DNA from 2 places in the Streptomyces sp. NPDC014894 genome. Region 1 is predicted to be linked to the other one. Evidence: predicted binding sites of a transcription regulator. Region 1 holds the regulator's gene; the other holds the start of a gene.
The links. Region 1 encodes HspR, which represses chaperone genes until heat shock. Its sites were predicted from a motif close to TTGAGNNNNNNNNNCTCAA; they were not measured.

Region 1 (3,411 bases):
CGCCACCTTGCCGGCAGGAGAGCTACCCCAGGAGGGCTCACCGGAGGCTCCCACGCCGAGCGCGGCAGCCGCTATGGCAAGAGCACAAAGAGCACGTAGCGTCCTAGACATGGGTGATCTCCACCTCTTTTGATCATTCCTCCTCCCCCGCGCATAAGACGATGTCTCACTCCGAACGCTTGCACCAGCGACGGCAGGCATCATGTTCCTGTAATGCAGGAGCCTGAGGGGGTGCATATGACGTCTAACGAGGGCGAATTCGGACACCCTCATGCAGACGGCGAGCTGTGCGAGGCTGGGAAAAGTCTGTACATCACCGCTCTTCGCACCGGACGAATCGCCCGGTCGGAGGCGGAACCCATGCCTTGCCTCTTCGATCTCGCCCTGCTGCACCCGGATCCCGACGACGCGCAGTGGCTCCGTCCGGTGCCTCCGACCACCGCGCTGACACAGCTGATACACCCCATTGAGCGGGAGATCCAAGAGAGGAGACGACGAACTGTCGCTCTGACCGATGCTCTTGAGCCATTCATGGCCTTCACCGCTCAGAATTCCACCGCCCCCCAGGGCGTAACCGTCCTGGAGGGTCTCAACCGCATCAACTCGACCCTCGACCAGGTCACCGCGGACTGCACGGAGGAGCTGCTCACCGTCCAGCCCGGCAGCGGGCGGCAGCCCCACATCCTGGAGAAGGCGCTGCGCAGGGTGGAACCGCTGATCGAGCGGGGTGTACGGATGCGCACGCTCTACCAGCACACCGCCAGGCACCACCCGGCGACGCTCGCCTACATGGAGCAGGTGGGGCCCTCGGGCGTGGAGGTGCGGACGCTGGAGGAGATAATCGACCGGCTGATCATCGTGGACCGCAGAGTCGCCTTCATCCCGGCGAGCAGCGACCGGCTCTCGGCGCTGGAGCTGCGGCACAAGGGGATCGTGGAGTATCTCGTCGGGGTCTTCGAGCAGTTCTGGCTGCACGGACTGCCCTGGGAGGAGCCGGTGTCGTACGGGCCGGACCTCAACGGCATCACGGGAGTGCAGCGTTCCATCGCGAAACTGCTGGTGGAAGGGCATGTGGATGAGGCGATCGCCCGCCGGCTGGGGATGAACGTCCGTACCTGCCGGGCCCATATCGCCAAGCTGGGATCGTCATTGGGCAGCGGCAGCCGGACCCAGCTGGGGTATCTGATCGCCCAGTCGAGGATCCTGGAGCACGACTCCTGCCGATCGTAGGAGCGCTCCACGGCACTCCTGGCGGAAGAACGGCCGGGAACGACCGGAAACCATCGCCCCCGGCGCGAACCGCGCCGGGGGCGATGTGTGTGGCTCCGGCCGTGACAGCCCCTTACGGGGCGTCTGACGGCCTGTCGGACCGGGAAGGGCGTCCAGGCCCCGTAGGCGGGCGAGTGGGCCGCACAGCGGCTCACCGGCCCATCTGCGGTCCCTGCGGCGGCGGCCCGGTCCGGAGGAAGGGCCCTACTCGCCGCGCTTGGGCCGCCAGACCACCAGCGCGCTGGTCTGCTGCACGTCCTGGTACGGCACGAGATCGCGCCGGTAGGAGGCGTGCACCTGGGCCTCGCGCTGCTGGATGGCCACGGCCGCGTTCTCGACGGCGGCCGACAGCTCGGCCACCCGGGACTGAAGGGCCGCGACCTGGTGCTCCAGCTCGATGATCCGCTTGATCCCGGCGAGATTGATGCCTTCGTCCTGCGACAGCTGCTGCACGGTGCGCAGCAGCTGGATGTCACGGGCGGAATAGCGCCGCCCCCGCCCGGCGGTACGGCCGGGCGAGACCAGACCCAACCGGTCGTACTGCCGCAACGTTTGCGGATGCAGACCGGAGAGCTGAGCCGCCACCGAGATCACATACACCGGCGACTCATCGGTCAGCTCATAGGGATTGCGACGCCTTCCGTCCATGTCATGCTCCCTTCGCGGCCTGGAACAGCTCGGCCCGCGGATCCTCCTCCGCGGTGGCTTCGCGGTAGGCCTCCAGCGCGTCCTTCGCCTTGTCGCTCAGCTCCTCGGGGACCGCGACCTCGACGGTGACCAGCAGATCGCCGCGGGTGCCGTCCTTGCGGACCGCTCCCTTGCCGCGGGCGCGCATCGTCCGCCCGTTGGGGGTGCCCGCGGGCAGCTTCAGGGTGACCGGGGGCCCGCCCAGGGTGGGCACCTTCACCTCGCCGCCGAGCACCGCCTCCGGATAGCTCACCGGCACGGTGACGGTCAGATTGTCGCCCTTGCGGCCGAAGACGGGGTGGTCCCCGACGTGGACGACGACATAGAGATCGCCGGCGGGTCCGCCGCGCTCGCCGGGCGCGCCCTTGCCGCGCAGCCGGATCCGCTGGCCGTCGGAGACGCCCGCCGGAATCCTGACCTGCATGGTGCGCGAGGAACGGGCCCGTCCGCTGCCCTTGCAGACCTCGCACGGGTCCTGCGCGATCAGTCCGCGCCCCTTGCACTCGACGCACGGGTCGGTCAGCGAGAAGGAGCCGCTGCCGCCGCGCGAGACCTGGCCGGTGCCGACGCAGGTCGGGCAGACGCGGGGCGTGCCGTTCTTGTCGCCGGTGCCCGAACATGCCTTGCACGCGGCCGAGCTGGACATCCGGAGCGGGACCGTGGCCCCGTCGACCGCCTCGGTGAAGCTGAGCGTCACCTCGGACTCGACGTCCTGGCCGCGCCGGGGCTGGGTACGGGGACCGGCCGGGCCGGCGCCCCGGTTGAACAGGCCGCCGAACACATCGCCGAGACCGCCGCCGAAGCCGCCGGCCCCGGGAGCGCCCTGCCCGCCGCCGCCCTGGGGGCCGCCGCCGAAGAGGTCGCCCAGGTCGAAGTTGAACGAACCGCCGCCGCCCGCCGCGCCGGGTCCGGCCCGGAAGCCGCCGTTGCCGAAGAGGGCGCGGGCCTCGTCGTACTCCTTGCGCCGCTTGGGGTCGCCGAGGATGTCATTGGCCTCGGAGATCGACTTGAAGCGCTCCTCCGCCTTGGCGTCGCCCTTGTTGGCGTCCGGGTGGAACTCGCGGGCGAGCTTCCGGTACGCCTTCTTGATCTCGGCCTCGGTGGCGTCCTTGGGGACGCCGAGGACCTTGTAGTAGTCCTTCTCGACGAAGTCCTTCGTGCTCATCGACATCCCTCCTTCCGGACGGTCTGCGGGAAGCGCCCCCGAAGGGCTTCCGGGGAGATCCCCCGGAAGCCCTCCGGGAGATGCTCCCGGCCGTTCTCCGCCTGTCTGGCGTCAGCCCTCGTCCGGGCCACCGCTCTCCTCGTCGTCCGCCGCCTCGTCCTTGCCGGACGCGGGCGTCGCACCGGGCTGGGGCTCGGCCACCGCGACCCGGGCGGGCCTGATGGTCCGCTCGCCGATGCGATACCCCGGCTGAAGCACCGCGACGCATGTGGTCTCGGTGACATCAGGCG
Region 2 (3,411 bases), on a different contig from region 1:
GAGGTCGGCGACCGGGAGTTCGGTCTCCGCCCCGCGCGAGCGCAGGAAGCTCAGCGCGATCTGCGCCGACTCCTTCATCACATCGCCCAGCTGGCCGGTGAGGGTCAGCCCCGACGCGCCCGTCTCCGGATCGGCCAGCGACGCCTCCACAAAGAGGACGTCACCGCCCGCCCCGGTGACCGCGAGTCCGGTGGCGACGCCGGGCACGGCGGTCCGGCGCTCGGCCGGGTCCTGGGCGGACTCGGGCACATGGTGCGGCCGTCCGATCAGATCGCGCAGCTGCTCCGCGCCGATCGTGAACGGCAGCTCCCGGTCGCCCAGCTCGTGCTGGGCGGCCACCTTGCGCAGCAGCCTGGCGATGGCGCGCTCCAGATTCCGCACCCCGGCCTCCCGGGTGTACTCCCCGGCGAGCCGGCGCAGCGCCGACTCCTCCAGGACGATCTCGTCCGACTCCAGTCCCGCACGCTCCAGCTGGCGCGGGAGCAGGTGGTCCCGGCCGATGACGACCTTTTCGTCCTCGGTGTAGCCGTCCAGCCGGACGACCTCCATCCGGTCGAGCAGCGCCTCCGGGACGGCCTCCAGCACATTGGCGGTGGCCAGGAAGACGACATCGCTCAGATCGAGTTCGACCTCCAGGTAGTGGTCGCGGAAGGTGTGGTTCTGCGCCGGGTCCAGGACTTCGAGGAGGGCGGCCGCCGGGTCGCCCCGGAAGTCCGAGCCGACCTTGTCGATCTCGTCGAGCAGGACCACCGGGTTCATCGACCCGGCCTCCTTGATCGCCCGGACGATACGGCCGGGAAGGGCTCCGACGTAGGTACGCCGGTGGCCGCGGATCTCCGCCTCGTCCCGGACGCCGCCGAGGGCGACCCGGACGAACTCACGGCCCATCGCGTGCGCGACGGACTCGCCGAGCGAGGTCTTGCCCACGCCGGGCGGGCCGACGAGCGCCAGCACCGCGCCGCCGCGCCGTCCGCCGACCACGCCGAGTCCGCGCTCGGAGCGCCGCTTGCGCACCGCCAGGTACTCGGTGATCCGCTCCTTCACGTCCTGGAGGCCCGCGTGCTCGGCGTCGAGGACGGTCTGGGCGCCCCGGATGTCGTACGCGTCCTCGGTGCGCTTGTTCCACGGCAGTTCGAGGACGGTGTCGAGCCAGGTGCGGATCCAGGAGCCCTCGGGGCTCTGGTCGCTGGCCCGCTCCAGCTTCTCGACCTCCTTGAGCGCGGCCTCGCGGACGTGCTCGGGCAGCTCGGCGGCCTCGACCCGGGCCCGGTAGTCGTCGGACTCCTCGCCCTCGCTCTCGCCGTTCAGCTCGCGCAGCTCCTTGCGGACGGCGTCGAGCTGGCGGCGGAGCAGGAACTCGCGCTGCTGCTTGTCGACGCCCTCCTGGACGTCCTTGGCGATGGACTCGGCCACGTCCTGCTCGGCGAGGTGCTCGCGGAGCTGGTCGGTGGCGAGCTTCAGCCGGGCGACCGGGTCGGCGGTCTCCAGCAGCTCGATCCGCTGGGCGGTGGTGAGGAACGGCGAGTAGCCGGAGTTGTCGGCGAGCTGGGAGACGTCGTCGATCTGCTGGACGCGGTCCACGACCTGCCAGGCGCCGCGGCGCTTCAGCCAGTCGGTGGCCAGCGCCTTGTACTCCGTCACCAGCTCGGCGACCTGCCCGGGGAGCGGCTCGGGGGCCGCCTCGTCCACCCGGGCGCCCTCGACCCAGAGCGCCGCCCCGGGTCCTGTGGTGCCCGCGCCGATGCGCACCCGGCCGCGCCCCTTGATGAGCGCCCCGGGGTCGCCGTCGGAGAGCCGGCCGACCTGCTCGACGGTCCCGAGCACACCGATCGCGGCGTAGTTCCCGTCGACCCGCGGAACAAGCAGCAACTCGGGCTTGCTGCCCTCGGTGAGCTGCACGGCCTGCGCGGCCTCGACCGCGGCCCGCACCTCGGCGTCCGTCAGGTCGAGCGGCACCACCATTCCGGGCAGCACGACCTCGTCGTCGAGAGGCAGCACCGGCAGGGTGAGCGGTGTGAAGGTCTGGGACTCAGCAGCCATGATCTCCCCTTAGGCAGTGAAGTTGAGCTATGTGGACTCAATGCACGGGGCCGCCGAGATGTTCCCGCCCCTCTGTTCGCCCACAGCGATCACCCTTCGGCGCCCGGCCCTCCCCTCCCGTACAGGGGCGTCCCGCGCACGGGAACCGGAGGAGCGGGGGCCGGCGACAGAGCCGGTGTGAGATGGAGCGGGCCCCAGCGGGGCAGACCCAGGACGGGACGGTCCGGAGCACGACGACGCGTCGCCGCCGCGCGCCGTGGCGGCCCGGCGGGACGCCGACGCGCTCGCCGCGCTGTACGACCGGCACGCGGGCCCGCCGTGAGCCGCGCCGCGCCGGCCCGGCTCGCCCCGGACACGCACCCGCCGGGAGGCACGGCATGACCGGCTGGCATGTGGCCGAACGGCTCGCCGAGCGGTACGCGGAGGGTTCGGCCGCCGAGGCCCGGTCGGTGGAGAAGCACGTCGAGGGCTGCGGCGGCTGCGCCGCCCGGGTGTCCGCCGGGGCACGGGGGTGCGCGGCGGGCCCCGTGCTCGCCGACGTCCGCGCGGCGGCGCCGGCCGAGGCCGCCCTCGCCGAATCCGCGGGGCGGGTCCCGGCCCGGGCCCCGGCCCGTCCGTCGCCGGTCCCCGGCCCGCTGGTCCGCCTCCTGCGGGCGGCCGGCCCCGCGCTCCGCGGATCCTGGCTGAGCGCGCCGGTCCGGGCCGTCGGGGGCGCGCCGTTCCTGGCGTACGGCATCGGCCACGAGGCCGCCGGGCCGCTGCCGCTCGCGCTCTCCCCCGCGCTGCCGCCGACGGGGGCGGCGCTCTCGTACGGCCGGCACGCCGACCCGATGCGCGAGATCGCCGCGTCCGGCCGGGCAGGGCTCCCGGGCCCGGTCCGGGACCTCGTCGGCGCCCTCCGTCGCCGCCGGTCCGGCGGAGGACGCGGCGTTCGCCGCGGCCCTGGACCGCCTCCGGAGCATGGACCGGGAGGAGCGCGTGCGCCGGCTCTCCGAGTACTTCGCCACCACGGCGTCCCGCGACACGGCGAAGGTCCCCGCGCTCTGACCGCGCCCGACCGCCCCGCCCGCTCCGGCGCGGGCCCGGCGCGGGCGGGACCGGGCCAGGCCGGGAGGACGCGTACCGGGCGAAGGTCGGCCAAAACCGCTTGCTCCACCCGGCTTCGGACCCCAGCATGACGACCACCGCCCCGCCGACCCCGGAGGTCACATGTCCCTCAGCGCTCCCGTCACCCTGGACCGCCGCCACGGACCGTACGGCGAGGTCGTCCTGCGCCGCCGGGGCGAGCACCACGAGATCATCGCCAACGGGTGCTTCCTGATGGACACCTCCGACGGGCGCTCGGAGCGGCTGCTCGTCGACATGGCGTAC

Region 2: lon (endopeptidase La) is a predicted target of HspR. The motif match lies at 2,063-2,081, and genes of this name have one in related genera.

Annotation. Positions count from the first base shown of each region.
Region 1 is NZ_JBIBWD010000007.1:434,976-438,386, reverse strand. It holds gene ACF089_RS19645 (helix-turn-helix transcriptional regulator) at 238-1,230, shown strand; gene ACF089_RS19640 (heat shock protein transcriptional repressor HspR) at 1,474-1,917, opposite strand; gene dnaJ (molecular chaperone DnaJ) at 1,919-3,121, opposite strand; gene grpE (nucleotide exchange factor GrpE) at 3,233-3,411, opposite strand, start outside.
Region 2 is NZ_JBIBWD010000001.1:47,427-50,837, reverse strand. It holds gene lon (endopeptidase La) at 1-2,040, opposite strand, end outside; gene ACF089_RS00205 (spermidine synthase) at 3,250-3,411, shown strand, end outside.